Regions from separate parts of the Cellulomonas hominis genome, predicted to be linked through region 1. Evidence: riboswitches for the same ligand, from Rfam matches in the RefSeq annotation. Region 1 holds a riboswitch; the other holds the start of a gene.
The links. Region 1 has a riboswitch for S-adenosylmethionine ahead of HNR08_RS11070 (aminotransferase class V-fold PLP-dependent enzyme). Riboswitches for the same ligand answer to the same signal wherever they lie in the genome.
Positions count from the first base shown of each region.

Region 2: another riboswitch for S-adenosylmethionine. It lies ahead of HNR08_RS07690 (methylenetetrahydrofolate reductase); the one in region 1 lies ahead of HNR08_RS11070 (aminotransferase class V-fold PLP-dependent enzyme).

Region 1 is NZ_JACHDN010000001.1:2,364,497-2,372,203, reverse strand. Features, by position in the region: gene HNR08_RS11090 (3-oxoacyl-ACP reductase) at 1-1,127, shown strand, start outside; gene HNR08_RS11085 (MaoC/PaaZ C-terminal domain-containing protein) at 1,124-2,035, shown strand; gene HNR08_RS11080 (pentapeptide repeat-containing protein) at 2,266-2,889, shown strand; gene HNR08_RS11075 (hypothetical protein) at 2,999-3,565, opposite strand; gene HNR08_RS11070 (aminotransferase class V-fold PLP-dependent enzyme) at 3,669-5,045, opposite strand; SAM riboswitch class IV at 5,095-5,211, opposite strand; SAM riboswitch class I at 5,310-5,422, shown strand; partial or broken gene HNR08_RS11065 (DUF1737 domain-containing protein) at 5,429-5,605, shown strand; gene HNR08_RS11060 (rhodanese-like domain-containing protein) at 5,629-6,066, shown strand; gene HNR08_RS11055 (O-succinylhomoserine sulfhydrylase) at 6,063-7,316, shown strand; gene HNR08_RS11050 (hypothetical protein) at 7,425-7,707, opposite strand, start outside.
Region 2 is NZ_JACHDN010000001.1:1,626,265-1,633,971, forward strand. Features, by position in the region: gene hrpA (ATP-dependent RNA helicase HrpA) at 1-833, shown strand, start outside; gene HNR08_RS07675 (CU044_5270 family protein) at 877-2,373, shown strand; gene HNR08_RS07680 (MFS transporter) at 2,506-3,888, opposite strand; gene HNR08_RS07685 (DNA-3-methyladenine glycosylase I) at 4,144-4,791, shown strand; SAM riboswitch class I at 4,959-5,067, shown strand; gene HNR08_RS07690 (methylenetetrahydrofolate reductase) at 5,061-6,116, shown strand; gene metE (5-methyltetrahydropteroyltriglutamate--homocysteine S-methyltransferase) at 6,125-7,707, shown strand, end outside.

The DNA.
Region 1 (7,707 bases):
AGGGCACCCGGTTCGCCGCCGTCGTCCTGGCGCTCACCGAGGTCACGCACCCCGACGGCCTCGCCGGCCCGCTGCTCGCGCTCGCGCCGGTGCTGAAGACGCTCGCACCGCAGGGCCGGGTGGTCACGGTGTCCCGCCCGGCGACCGACGACCAGGCGCCCGCGCTCGCCGCGGCCCGGCAGGGCGTCGACGGCGCGCTGCGGTCCGTGGCCAAGGAGATGCGCGCGGGCGGGACCGCCAACGGCGTCGTGGTCGCGGACGACGTCCCGGTCACCGCCCCGGCCGTGCTCGGCGCGCTGCGGTTCCTGCTGTCGGCCCGGTCCGCCTACGTCGACGGCCAGCTGCTCGCGGTCGACTCCGCCGCCGGCGCGCTGCCCGCCGACTGGGAGCGGCCGCTCGCCGGCCGGGTCGCCGTCGTCACCGGCGCGGCCCGCGGCATCGGGGAGGCCATCGCGACCACGCTCGCCCGGGACGGCGCCACCGTCGTCGCGGTCGACGTCCCGGCCGCCGGCGAGGCCCTGGCCGCCGTCGCGAACCGGGTGCACGGCACGGCGCTCCAGCTCGACGTCACCGCCGACGACGCCGGCGCCCGCATCCTCGACCACGCGCTCGCGCGGCACGGCCGGCTCGACGTCATGGTGCACAACGCCGGCATCACCCGCGACAAGCTGCTCGCCAACATGACGCCCGACCGCTGGGAGTCGGTGATCGCGGTGAACATCGCCGCGCAGCTCCGGATCAACGAGGCCCTGCTGACCTCGGGCGACTTCGCGGACGCGCCGCGGATCGTGTCGCTCGCGTCCACGTCGGGGATCGCCGGCAACCGCGGGCAGACCAACTACGCCGCGTCCAAGGGCGGGGTCATCGGCATGGTGCGGGCCACCGCGCCGCTGCTCGCCGCGTTCGGCGGCACCGCGAACGCCGTCGCGCCCGGCTTCATCGAGACCGACATGACCGCCCGGATGCCCGCGCTCACCCGGCAGGTCGCGCGGCGGCTGTCGTCGCTGCAGCAGGGCGGGCTGCCGGTGGACGTCGCGGAGGCCGTCGCGTTCCTCGCGTCCCCGCAGGCGGGGGGCGTCGTCGGGCAGGTGCTCCGGGTCTGCGGCCAGAGCATGGTGGGCCGGTGACGGCGCTCGCCACCGGGACGCGGCGGGAGGTCGTCCTCGACGCCGCGCCCCGGCTCGGGGCCCTGTACGCGCGGGCGGGGGCGTCGGCCGTGCGGGGCCGTTCCTCGGCCCGGGGGGTGGCGGTGCTGCCGGAGGTCGAGCACCGGCTGGACGGCGTCGCCCCGGATCCCGCGCAGCTGACCGCCTACCAGCACCACGTGGGCGAGCCCGCCGCGGACGTGCTGCCCGCCGGGTACGTGCACGTGCTGGCGTTCCCGCTCGCGGTCGCGCTGATGGTCCGGCCGGACTTCCCGCTGCCGGCGCTCGGCATGGTGCACCTGGCCAACCGGGTCGTGCAGCGCAGCCCGCTCGGCGTCGGGGACGCGCTGGACCTCCGGGCCTGGGCGCAGGACCTGCGGCCGCACCGCCGGGGCGCCCGGGTCGACCTGGTCACGGAGGCCCGCCCCGCGGGCGCGCCCGTCGACGCCCCGCCCGCGTGGCGCGGGGTGTCCACGTACCTGACCGTCGGCTCCCGGGCCGCCGGGGCGGCCCCCGAGGAGGAGCCGCGCCCGCCGTTCGTGCCGCCGGTGCCCACCGGGCGCTGGGTGCTCGGGCCCGCCACCGGCCGCCGGTACGCCGCCGTGTCCGGGGACGCCAACCCGATCCACCAGTCGCCGCTCACCGCGAAGGCCCTCGGGTTCCCCCGGGCGATCGCGCACGGCATGGACACCGCGGCCCGGGCGCTGGCGGCGGTCGGCGCCCGGCGCAGGGCGGCGTACGCGTGGGACGTCGAGTTCGCGGCCCCGGTGCTGCTGCCGTCGTCCCCGTCCGTCCGGACGGAGCGCGGCGAGACCGGCTGGACGGTCACGGCCTGGGACGCGAGGCGCGGGAAGCTGCACCTGACCTCGCAGGTCCGCCCGCTCCCCTGACCGCCCGCACCCCGCACCCCGCACCCCCGCACCACGCCGAGACTGCAGGATCCGCCTGCGCGAACGCGCCCAGGACCCGCGGATCCTGCAGTCTCGGCGCTGCCGTGCGCCGGGCAGCGCCCAGTCGGCAGAGCGCGGTGGCCGGGGTGGGCAGAGCGCGGTGCGCGGGGTGAGCAGAGCGCGGTACGCGGGGGGCAGAGCGCGGTACGAGGGGTGGGAGGGTGGACCCCATGACCACCCCCCGCGAGGACGCGCTCGACCGCTGGACCGGCACCCTGGACCCCGAGGGCGACTACGACCGCCTCCTGCTCGACGCCCTCGACCTCGCCGGCGCCGACGCGGAGAGCGCCCGGGTCATCGAGTGCCTGCTGCGCGCGTGCGACCTGGACGGCGCGACCCTCGACCACGCCCACGTCGTCGACACCACGCTCGCGGACTGCCGGGCCGGGATGCTCCGCGCCCGCAGCGGGTCGTGGCGGGACGTGGTGCTGCGGGACTGCCGGTTCGGCGCGGTCGAGGCGTTCGGCGGCAGCTGGGACCGGGTGACGGTCGAGGGCGGCAAGATCGACTACCTGAACCTGCGGGACTCGCGCCTGCAGGACCTGCGGTTCACCGGCTGCACCATCGGGGACCTGGACCTCGCCGGGGTGCGCGCCGCCCGGGTCACGTTCGTGGAGTGCCGGGTCGGGCGGCTGGACGTCACCCGGGCGCAGCTCCGCGAGGTCGACCTGCGCGGCGCGGACCTCGCGGGCATCGACGGGACGGCCGGCCTGAAGGGCGCGACCATCAGCCGGCACCAGCTGCTCGAGCTCGCGGACGCCCTGGCCGCACACCTCGGGGTGACCGTGCGCTGAGCCGCAGCAGGCTGCCGCCTGCTAACCTCGAGGACGAGCCACGCCATCGCGGTGGTCGTGGAAGTGAGCCTCGGGAGATCCTGCCGGACGACAGGGCCCGGGGCTCGCGTCATGTCCGGACCTCGACGAGGTGCACGGCCCGCTCGATACGCCGGAGGAATGCCGGGTCCCCGGTCCGGCTCGCGACGACCGCCCCGCACACCGCGTCCGCGATCCAGAGCATCGGTTCGGCCGGTCCTGGTGCGTGCTCGAGCCGCAGGGTCCCGTCCACGGTCCGGGCCGCGCGCATCGCGTCGACCATGTCGCGGTCCTTCCGGTCGAGCCCGGCGCCCCGCGACTCCATCGTCAGGATCCCGCAGCCCGACCGCTCGACCTCGGCGGCGAACCGCTCGAAGCACTTCCGCCGGCGACGCTCGGGCCGCTCGTCGAGAGAGCCGACCCGGACGACGACGATCGCCTCCACTCCCGCGGCGGCGATCTCGCGCGTCACCTCGTCGTGCCGCACCCGCGAGTCGTCCCGCCAGTGGATCTTCTTCTCCGACGGCCGGCGCATCCGGGTCATGCGCTCCCGCAGCCCGTCGAGGTCGCCGACGGCGCACACGGCTGCGGCCAGGAGGAAGGCGCCCGGGTCGAGGGACGGGACGGAGCCCGACTCGTCACCCCACGCGAGGAACACGCGCCCCCCACGACCTGGACGATCCCGACGCCGCCCAGCCTGCCAGCCGTGGATGACCCTCCCGCCGTCGTCCGCAGGACGAGTTCGGGCGGGCCGCGCGCGGTCAGTCCTCCACGGCCGGCCCGCACGCCGCCGCGGCCGTCGCCGCGATCGACTCGATGCCCGCCACCGCCGGACGCGGCCGGGTGTCCCCCGCGACGGTCCAGCACCCGTCCACGACCTCGTACGCCGCGCGCGGCCCTTCGCCGAGGTAGGCGCGGAGCCCGTCCAGCAGCCGGTCGACGGTCCCCGCCGTGGTGCCCACGCCCACGGACGCGCGGATCGCCCCGCCGGTGACGCCGACCCGCGCGAGCAGCGGGTGCGCGCAGAACCGGCCGTCGCGGACGCCGACGCCGTGCTCCGCGGACAGGTACGCGGCGACCAGGCCGGAGTCGTGGTCCTCGACCGTGAACGACACGACGCCGACCGGGTCCGCGGAGTCCGGCCACAGCCGGAGCACCCGCACGCCCGGGATCGTCGCGAGGCCGTCGAGCAGCCGGTCGCGCAGCGCCGCCTCGTGCGCGGCGAGCGCGCCGTCGGGGAGCGCCGACAGGGTGTCGCAGGCCTCCGCGAGCGCCACCGCGCCGAGCACGTTCGGCGACCCGCCCTCGTGCCGGGCGGGCGCGGGCTGCCAGAGCGTGCGGTCCGTGCGGACGTCGCGGACGGCGCCGCCGCCGGCGAGGTACGGCGTGCCCTCGTCCAGCCAGTCGCGGCGGCCGACCAGCGCGCCCGCCCCGAACGGCGCGTACGTCTTGTGCCCGGAGAACGCGACGTAGTCGACCCCGGACTCCGCGAGCGAGAACGCCCGGTGCGGCAGCAGCTGCGCGCCGTCGACGGCGACCCGGGCCCCGCCCTCCTGCGCGAGCGCGACCACGGACGTGATCGGCAGGGACTCCCCGGTGACGTTGGACGCCCCCGTCACCGTGACCAGCGCGTACGGCTGCCGGGCGAGCTCGGTGCGCAGCGCGGCCAGGGTCTCGGCGACGGTCGGCGCGGCCGGCAGGATCGTCGCCACCCGGCCCGAGCCGCGCACCGACCGCACCCAGGGCAGCAGGTTCGCGTGGTGCTCGATGTCGAGGACGAGCACCCGCCCGCCCTCGGGGACGCACCCGGCGAGCAGGTTCAGCGCGTCGGTGGTGTTCCGGGTGACGACAGCGACGTCGTCGGCGCGGGCGCCGGCGAACCGGGCGACCGCCGCCCGGGACGCCTCGTACAGCGCGGTCGACACCTGGGACAGGTACCCGGCGCCGCGGTGCACCGACGCGTAGAGCGGCAGCACCTCCACGACGCGGGCGGCCACCGACTCCAGCGCCGGCGCGGACGCCGCGTAGTCGAGGTTGGCGTACGGCACGGCGCGGCCGTCCACGAGCGGGACGGGCGTGTCCCCGCCGACGACGGGGAGCAGGGCGGTGGCGCAGGTCGGCTGGGTGCTGACGGACATGGGAGGACCCCCGGTGGTGCTCGGTGGGGGACCCGGTCACGGCCGAGTCGCCCCGCGCTTGCCGCGCCACCGGTCGGTGGACGGCCAGGTCGTCACCCGGGGCACCCCGCCGCGGAGGGAGGGTTGCCGGCCAGCGAGCCGGGGCTTCGCGCTGGCGCTCATGACCTACGCCCGAGGATGCGGGGCGCGCCGCGCGGGTGTCAACCGTCGTCCACACTGCGACCGCCCCGGTCAGGGCACCGCCGCGGATGGCGTAGCATCGCCGCACCATCCAGAGCGGCCGAGAGATCTGGCTCGTCGACGCCGCAGCAACCCGCGGTCCGGTGCTCCCACGAGCCCGGTCCGGCCGAGGGTGCTTCCGCCAGGTTCGATGGAGGAGAGGCATGACGACGACCGACGACCGCCTGCGCTACCGGCTGCTGACCGGACCGGACGACCGCACGTTCTGCGAGCGGATCAGCGCCGCGCTGGACGAGGGGTACGAGCTGCACGGCAGCCCCGCCGCGACCTTCGACGGGGAGCGGGTGATCGTCGCCCAGGCGCTGGTGCTGCCCGCGGCGGCGCGCGCCGAGGTGCGGGCGCTGTGAGCGCGCCGTACGCGGGCGACCTCACCCCGCACGAGGCCTGGGACCTGCTGGCGTCCGACCCGCGCGCCGTCCTGGTGGACGTCCGCACCGAGGGCGAGTGGCAGACGATCGGCGTGCCGGACACCGCGGACCTCGCGGCCGGCGACGCCGCCGGGCGCACCGCGTTCGTCGAGTGGACCGACGCCTTCGGCCGCCCGAACCCGGCGTTCCTCGACGGACTCGCCGCGGCCGGGATCGTGCCCGGCGACCCGCGCCCGGTGGTGTTCCTGTGCCGGTCGGGCGTGCGGTCGGTGGCCGCCGCGACCACCGCGACCGCCGCCGGCCTGGGTCCGGCCTACAACGTGCTCACGGGCTTCGAGGGCGACGTCGGCCCCGACGGCCGGCGCGGGCACACCGGCTGGCGCGCCGCGGGTCTCCCGTGGCGGGACGCGTGACCGCGGCCCCGGGACCCGGCGACTGGCGCGACGCGCGGCTCCCCCGGGAGTCGCTGCGCCCCGACACGCTCGCGGTCCGCGGCGGCACCGTCCGGTCCGGGTTCCAGGAGACCTCCGAGGCGCTGTTCCTCACGCAGGGCTACGTCTACGAGCGCGCCGCCGACGCCGAGGCCGCGTTCGCGGGCGACGCCGACCGGTTCCTGTACTCCCGCTACGGGAACCCGACGGTGTCGACGTTCGAGGAGCGGCTGCGGCTGCTCGAGGGCGCGGAGGCCTGCTACGCCACCGCGTCCGGCATGTCCGCGGTGTTCACGGCTCTCGCCGCGCTGGTCCGCCAGGGGTCGCGCGTCGTCGCCGCCCGGGCCCTGTTCGGGTCGTCGGTCGTGATCTTCGACGAGATCCTCGCGGGCTGGGGCGTGCGGACCGACTACGTCGACGGGCACGTCCCCGGGCAGTGGGAGGCGGCGCTGTCGACCCCCGCCGACGTCGTGTTCTTCGAGACCCCGTCCAACCCGATGCAGGACCTCGTCGACATCGCGGCGGTCAGCCGCCTCGCGCACGCCGCCGGCGCGGTCGTCGTCGTGGACAACGTGTTCGCCACCCCCGTGCTGTCCCGCCCGCTGGAGCTCGGCGCGGACGTCGTCGTGTACTCCGCGACGAAGCACATCGACGGGCAGGGACGGGTGCTGGGCGGGGCGATCCTCGGCACGGACGAGTACGTGCACGGACCGGTCCAGACGCTGATCCGGAACACCGGTCCGTCGCTCAGCGCGTTCAACGCGTGGGTGCTGCTCAAGGGCCTCGAGACGCTGTCGCTGCGGGTCCGGCACCAGACCGCGTCCGCGCTCGCGCTGGCGACCTGGCTCGAGGAGCACCCCGCGGTGTCCGGCGTCCGGTACCCCCACCTGCCGTCGCACCCGCAGCACGCCCTCGCACTGGCGCAGCAGGACGGCGGCGGGACCGTCGTGACGTTCGGCCTGCGCGTCCCCGAGGGGTCGACGCCCGAGCAGGCGAAGCGCGCGACGTTCGCGGTGCTGGACGCGCTGCGGGTCGTCGACATCTCGAACAACCTCGGCGACGCGAAGTCCCTCGTCACGCACCCGGCGACGACCACGCACCGCAAGCTCGGCCCGGCCGGGCGCGCGGCGGTCGGCATCGCGGAGTCCACGGTGCGCCTGTCGGTGGGCCTGGAGGACGTGACGGACCTCCGCGACGACCTGGACCGGGCCCTGTCGACCCTCCCGTCCTGACCCGGCCGGTCCCTGCCCGTCACGCAGAGTGGAAGGTTCGGACGAACACGCCGTCGGCGTGTCTGCTCGAACCTTCCACTTCGCGGGGGTCCGGCGCGGGGGCGGACCTCAGGCGACCAGCGTGCGGAGCTCGTCCTCGGCCGACGGGCCGCCCGCGAGCGGGAGGAGGACCACCGCGTCGACCCCCGCGCGGCGCGCCAGCTCCCGGACCTCGGCGGCCAGCAGCTCCGGCGTGGTGACGACCCGCGTCGCGGCGGGCGACCAGCCCAGGCCCGCGAGGGCGTCCAGGTACTCCAGGTGCGACCGCTTGCGGCGGGCGGTGCGCGCGTCGGCCGCGAGCACGACCTCGAGGTCCAGCACGACGCGCACCTCGGCGCGGTCGCGGCCCGCC
Region 2 (7,707 bases), 740 kb from region 1:
GCCTCACCGTCCGCGGCTACCCGGCCCTGGTCGAGCGCGGTCGCGGCCCCGCCGCCACGGTCGGCGTCGAGGTGCTGGCCGACGCCGGGGAGCAGGCGCTGCGGCACCGCGCCGGCCTGCGCCGCCTCCTGCTCCGCGACCTCGGCCTCGCGACCGCCCGGATCACCAGCCGGTGGAGCGGCACCCAGGCCCTCGCCCTGGCGGCCAGCCCGTACCCCAGCACCGACGCGCTGGTGTCCGACGTCCAGCTCGCGGCCGTGGACCGGCTGCTCGGCGAGCACCTGGGTGGCCGGCCCGCGACGTCCGTGCGGTCGGCGACGACGTACGCGGAGGCGCGGGCGTTCGTCCGCGACCGGCTGGAGGACGCCGCGCACCGCGTCGTCGGCGACCTCGTGACCGTGCTCGGCGCGGCCCGCGACCTCGACGCGGCCGTCCGGGGCACCCGCTCGCTCGCCCTGCTCGGCACCGTCCGGGACGTCCAGGCGCAGTCCGAGGCGCTGGTGCACGACGGGTTCGTCGCCGAGACCGGGGCCGACCGGCTTCCGCACCTCGCGCGCTACCTCCGGGCGGCCGCGCACCGCCTCGACAAGGCCGGCGCCAACCCCGCCCGGGACGAGCAGCTCGCCTGGCAGGTCCACGACCTCGAGCAGCTGCTCGGGCAGACGCGCGCCCGTGCCACGTCCCGCACCCCGGTGCCCGCGGACCTCGCGGCCCTGGACGACGCCCGCTGGATGATCGAGGAGCTGCGGGTCAGCCTGTTCGCGCAGCAGCTCGGCACGCCGGTGCCGGTGAGCGAGAAGCGCATCCGGAAGGCCCTCGCGGCGCTTGCCTGACCCGCGTCTGCAACGCTGTGCCCGCCGCGGGCATAGGAGGGGCATGGAGGACGCACAGAGCGACGCCGACCTGCTGGCCCGCGCACGGACCCACCCCGAGATCCTCGGCGTGCTGTACGAGAGACACGCGGTCGCGGTGCACCGCTACCTCAGCCGCCGCGTCGGGACCGGCCCGGCCGACGACCTGCTCGGGGAGGTCTTCCTCGCCGCGGTCGAGGCCCGCCTCCGCGTGCAGCCGCACCCCAGCGGGTCCGCGCTGCCGTGGCTGTACGGCATCGCCGGGAACGTGGTCCGCGGCCACCTGCGCCGTCGGCCCGGGTGGACGCCGGCACTCGCGGACGACGTCGACTGGGACGCCGTCGACGACCGGGTGGACGCCGTCGCCCGGCGCGGGGAGCTCCGCGCCGCCCTCGGCACCCTGAGCGTCGAGGACCGGCAGATCGTCCTGCTCGTCGCCTGGGACGGGCTCACCCCCACCGAGGCCGCCGACGCCCTGGGCATCAGCCCCGTCGCGGGCCCGCAGCCGCCTGCACCGCGCGCGCAGCCGCGCCCAGGCCGCGCTCGCCACGCTCGCACCGACCGGACAGGAGAGCCACCGATGAGCCTCGACACCCTGCTCAGCAGCACCGCCGCCACCACCGACCCCGACCCCGCCGTCCTCGCCGCGGCCCGCGCCCGGCTGGACGACCGCACCCGCACGGCGCAGACCGTGGTGCTGCTGCACCGCCGCCGCGCGCGGCGCCGCCGGCTCGGCCTGTCGCTCGCCGGGGTGGCCGCCGCCGGGGCGCTCGCCGTGGTCCCGCTCGTCGTGGACGGCACGACCCCCGAGGCCGAGGCCGCGGAGGTGCTCGTGACGGCCGGCGCGGCGGCCGCCGCCCAGCCCGACGAGGTCGGTGACGCGCCGTACTGGCACACCGTCTCCACCTGCGCGCAGGAGGGCGGGGGGCAGGACGGCACCGAGCACCGGCGGGAGGTCTGGAACGCGCGCGTCGAGCCGGGGCTGCTGCTGGACGACGCCGTCGACGCGGACCCGATCGGTCTGGGGGCGGCCCTGTTCCCCGTCGGCGGCACGACCGTCGACTGGGACGGCCTCACGACGCTGCCGACGGATCCGGTGGCCCTGCGCGCCGCGCTGCTCGACGGGCTCCCGGAGTCCTCGCGGACCGACGACGACGTGCTGTTCGACCAGATCACGGCCCTGCTCGTGGAGAGCCCGGCGTCGCCGGCGCTGCGCGGCGCGCTGTGGCAGGTCGCGTCGCAGGTCGGCGGCGTGCGGCTCGTCGGCGAGGTCACGGACGCGGCCGGCCGGCGGGGCGTGGCGCTGGAGCAGACCCTGACCGGGGGCGACGGGAGCACCGTCCGCCGCCTCGTCGTCGATCCCGACGCGGGCACGCTGCTGGAGCGGGTCGACGCGTACGACGGGCCCGGCACGGAGTCCGACCTGCGCTACCGCTCGACGTACCTCGTGCAGGGCCCGGCCGGCACCCTGCCGGTCCAGCCGCAGCTGCCGCCCGGCTGCACCACGTTCGAGCGCTGCTGACCCCGTGCCGGGCCCGGGAGCCACGCCGAGATCGGTCCTCCGCACCGAGGTCGGTCGCTGGGACGACCGATCTGGGTCGGGAGTGCCGATCTCGGCGGACGCGGGCGGTGCGCGGGGAGGGTGGGGCGGGCGTCAGCCCTCGTGCGACGCCCGGGCGTAGTCGGCGTCCTTGGTCTCCCGGGTGAGCAGCAGCGCCACGAACGTCAGCACCCCCGCGCCGGACAGGTACAGCCCGACCAGCCAGGTCCCGCCGTCAGCGAGCGCCCACAGCGCCAGCGCGACGATCGGCGCGAGCGCGGCCCCGAGGATCGACGACACGTTGTACGCGACCGCCGAGCCGGTGTACCGGACGTTCGTCGGGAACAGCTCCGGCAGCAGGGCGCCCATCGGCCCGAACGTCGCGCCCATGAGCACGAACCCGAGCACCAGGAACGCCTGCACCAGCGCGCCGGTGAACACCTGGTCCTCGCGCATCGGCAGGAACAGCGCGAACGTGAGCCCGAAGGCGATGATCAGCCCGGTGACCCACAGCAGCAGCCGGCGGCGGCCCAGGCGGTCCGCGAGCGGCCCGGCGGCCAGGGTGAACAGGCCGAAGAACACGACGCCGATGATCTGCATGAGCACGAAGTGCACGTACGGGATGCCCAGGCCGCCCGGGTCGCCGTTCTCCGGCGCCACGGCGCGGGTGCCGTAGGTCAGCGTGAAGTTCGTCATCAGGTAGAACAGCACGTAGGTCGCCAGCATGATGAACGTGCCCAGCAGGGTCTCGCGCCAGTGGAACCGCAGGGTCGTGCCGAGCGGGAGCTTCGTGAGCCGGCCCTTCTTCTCCGCGGCCGTGAACGCCTCGGACTCGACCAGCTTCAGCCGGACCCACAGGCCGATGATCACCATGACGGCCGAGAACAGGAACGGCACGCGCCAGCCCCACGACATGAACGCGGCCGAGCCCTCGCCGAGCACGCCGTTGATCACGAGGAACAGGCCGTTCGCGATGATGAAGCCGAGCGGGGCGCCGAGCTGCGGGAACGTGCCGTACCACGCGCGCTTGCCGGCGGGGGCGTTCTCGGTGGCGACCAGCGCCGCGCCGGACCACTCGCCGCCGAGCGCGAAGCCCTGCGCGAGCCGCAGCACCAGCAGCGCGACCGTCGCGGCGACCCCGATGTGGTCGAACGTCGGCAGCACGCCGATGAGGAACGTCGCGATCCCCATCGTCAGCAGCGAGTACACGAGCGTGGTCTTGCGGCCGCGGCGGTCCCCGAGGTGCCCGAAGAACACGGCGCCGATCGGCCGGGCGACCATCGCCGCGCCGAACACCGCGAAGGACGCGAGCAGCGCCGTGGTGTCGTTGCCGGTCGGGAAGAACAGCTTCGGGAACACGAGGACCGCGGCGGTCGCGTAGACGTAGAAGTCGTAGAACTCGATGGTGGTGCCGACGAGGCTCGCCGCGATGACGCGGGACGGCGAGTTCAGCGGCCGCGCGGGGGCGGCGGCGGTGGGCGCGGTGGTGGTGGGCATGCGGGTCACTCCGGTTCACGACGGTGCTGCGGCACGCCGGCCACCGACGGGGACGTCGGGTGGGGTCGGCTCGCGGGTCGGCTCGTGACGCTCGTGGGTGCTCCAGCGCGTCGTCGACCCTACGCCCCGTCTCACGTTTCAGACGGTTCCTGTCCGCATGTCGGAATCGACCGGGACTCCTCCACAGGCGCGACGGACGTGCGGGTTGTGGATGACGGGGGCCGGGTTGTGGGTGCCCTCGGGCAGAGTGTCGGCATGACCAGCAGCGACCCGACCCCCGCCGAGGCCCTCCAGCACCCCGTGTCGTCCGAGACCGCCGCGGGGCACCCGCCGGGGCGGCGCTGCTTCGGCGACGGCGACCCGCTCTACGAGCGGTACCACGACGAGGAGTGGGGCCGGCCGGTCCACGGCGAGCGGGAGCTCTACGAGCGCATGACGCTCGAGGCGTTCCAGTCCGGCCTCGCCTGGATCACGGTCCTGCGGAAGCGCGAGGGGTTCCGCGCCGCGTTCGCCGACTTCGACCCCGCGGTGGTCGCCGGGTACGACGACCACGACGTCGAGCGGCTGATGGGCGACGCCGGGATCATCCGCAACCGCGCGAAGATCACCGCCGCGATCGCGAACGCCCAGGCGCTGCTGGACCTGCACGGGCGCGGCGGGTCGCTGGACGCGGTGTTCTGGTCGCACGCGCCGGACCCGGGGGCGCGGCCCCGACCCCGCACGTTCGCCGACGTCCCGGCGCGGACGCCCGAGTCGATCGCCCTCGCGAAGGAGCTGAAGCGGCTGGGCTTCCGGTTCGTCGGGCCGACGACCGCCTACGCGGCGATGCAGGCCTGCGGGATGGTGGACGACCACCTGGCGGACTGCCCGGTGGTGCTGGCCGGCGTGCGCCCGACCGCCTAGGCCGGGATCGCCGCGGACGAGTGCGTCGAGCACCCCGACGCCGTCCCGGAGGCCGCCCGGCCGGCCTGCCGAGGACGCCCCGCCGGGGGCGACCCCGGGGACCGCGGGTCGTTCCATGACGCATCAGGGGCACTGGACGCACCCGCCCGCTGGCCCTACTGTGGCCACACCCATCCAGAGCGACCGAGAGACCTGGCTCGTCGACGTCGCAGCAACCCCCCTCCTCGCGGAGGGTGCGGGTGCTTCCGCCAGGATCGATGGAGCGAGCGATGAGCAGCACCGGCGCACGCGTCCCCGCCGAGGGGGCCGCACCCGCGACCGACCACGTCACCGACGGCCTCGGTGCCGTGGACCGACCCACCGTGTCCTTCGAGCTGTTCCCCCCGCGGAACCCAGAGGCGGCCCCGCGGCTGTGGACCACGGTCGAGCGGCTCGCGGCCGCGCGCCCGGACTTCGTGTCCGTGACCTACGGCGCCTCCGGCAGCACGCGCAGCACGACCCGGGCCCTGGTCCGGCGGCTGCTCCGCGAGACCTCGCTGACCCCGATCGCGCACCTGACCTGCGTCGCCACGTCCCGCGACGACCTGGCCCGTACCGTCGAGGAGTTCCTCGACGAGGGCGTCCGGGCGTTCCTCGCCCTGCGCGGCGACCCGCCCGCCGACGGCTCCTGGGCCCCGCACCCGGACGGGCTGCCGACCGCCAGCGCCCTGGTCGCCCTGCTGCGCGAGGTCGAGGCCCGCCGGTGCGCGTCGAGCCCGGCGCAGGCGGTGCGCGCGGCGACGCGGCCGCTGTCCGTGGCGGTCGCCGCGTTCCCCCGGGGCAACGCCGGCTCGGGCAGCACCCGCGAGCAGGACGTCGCGGCCCTGCTGTCCAAGCAGCGCGCGGGCGCCGACTTCGCGATCACCCAGGTGTTCTACGACGTCGAGTCGTACTGCGAGCTCGTCACGCTGGCCCGCGACGCCGGGGTCACCATCCCGATCGTGCCCGGGATCATCCCGATGACGGACCCGTCGCGGCTCCGCCGCGTGCAGCAGCTCACCGGCGTGCCGGTGCCGCAGGCGGTGCTCGACGTGCTGGACGCGTTCGACCCGGACGACCCCGCGGACGCGGCCCGCCGCCTGCGCGCCGGCACCCGGCTGGGCGTCGACCTGGTGAACGGCGTCCTCGACGGCGGTGCCCCCGGCGTGCACCTCTACACGTTCAACCAGCACGGCCCGGCCCTCGACCTGCTCGAGGGCGCCGGCCTGGGCGGCGACGCCCCGCGGACGCACAGCCAGGTGACGTCCGCCCCCACGACCACCCCGACCCCCGTTCCGACCAGCTGAGGCGAGAGATGACCGACCTGACCCACCCGTTCCCCTCCGGCACCGTCCTGGGCTACCCCCGGATCGGTCCGCGCCGCGAGCTCAAGAAGGCCGTCGAGGCGTTCTGGGCCGGCCGCTCGACCGCCGAGGAGGTCGAGGCGACCGCCGCGGAGCTGCGCCGCCGCACGCGCGCCCGGCTCGCGGAGCTCGGCCTGGACACCCGGCTGCCCGCAATCCCGAGCGCCTTCTCGTTCTACGACCACGTGCTGGACGCCGCGACCGTGCTCGGCGCGGTGCCCGAGCGGTTCGCCGACCTCGCGACCGCCGACGGCGGGCTGGACCTGGCCGGCTACTCGACCGTGGCGCGCGGCCGCGGGGACGACCTGCCGCTCGAGATGACCAAGTGGTTCGACTCGAACTACCACTACCTGGTGCCGGAGATCGGCCCGGCGACGGCGTTCCGGTACGCGAGCGACCGCCCGGTGCGCGAGTTCGCCGAGGGGCTGGCCGACGGCGTGCTGACCCGCCCGGTGCTCGTCGGGCCGGTGACGTTCCTCGCCCTGGCGAAGGCCGCCGAGGGTTCCCCGGCGGACTTCCTCCCGATCGACCGGCTCGCCGACGTGCTGCCGGTGTACGCGGAGCTGCTCCGCGACCTGGCCCGCGCGGGCGCGACGTGGGTGCAGCTCGACGAGCCCGCCCTGGTGTCCGACTCGACGGGCGTGCCCGCCGACCGGCTGCTGGCCGCGGCCGCCGAGGCGTACCGCGCGCTGGCCGCCGACCTGCCCACGGCCGAGCGCCCGTCCATCCTGGTCGCGGCCCCCTACGGCGACCTCCGGGACGCGCTGCCGGTGCTCGCGGCCTCCGACGTCGAGGGCCTGGCGATCGACCTGGTCCGCGGCTCCGCCCCGGCGTCCCCCGTGCCCGGGCTGGCCTCGAAGGTGCTGGTCGGGGGCGTCGTGGACGGCCACAACATCTGGCGCGCCGACCTGGACGCCGCGCTCGGGTCCCTGGAGCACCTGGAGTCCCTCGGTGCCGCGCAGGTCGCGGTGTCGTCGTCGACCTCGCTGTTCCACCTGCCGCACGACGTCGAGGACGAGCCGGAGCTCGACCCGACCCTGCGCTCGTGGCTCGCGTTCGCCGACCAGAAGATCGGCGAGGTGGTGACCCTCGCGACCGGTCTGACCGAGGGCCGGGAGGCCGTGCACGCGGAGCTCCTCGCCGCGGCCGACGCGCGCCGCTCCCGCGCGGAGGCGCCCGGCGTGGTCCGTCCCGACGTCCGCGAGCGCCTGGCCGCCCTCCCGGAGGGCGCGTTCCACCGCGGGGACTTCGCCGAGCGGCGCGCCGCGCAGACCTCCCGGCTGCGGCTGCCGGCGCTGCCGACGACCACGATCGGCTCGTTCCCGCAGACGCCGGAGATCCGCGCGGCCCGCACCGCGTTCGGCCGGGGCGAGCTCACCGCGGCCCAGTACGAGGACGCGATGAAGGCGGAGATCCGCCAGGTCGTCGAGCTCCAGGAGCAGATCGGCCTCGACGTGCTCGTGCACGGCGAGCCCGAGCGGAACGACATGGTGCAGTACTTCGCCGAGAACCTGGACGGCTTCGCGGTCACCCA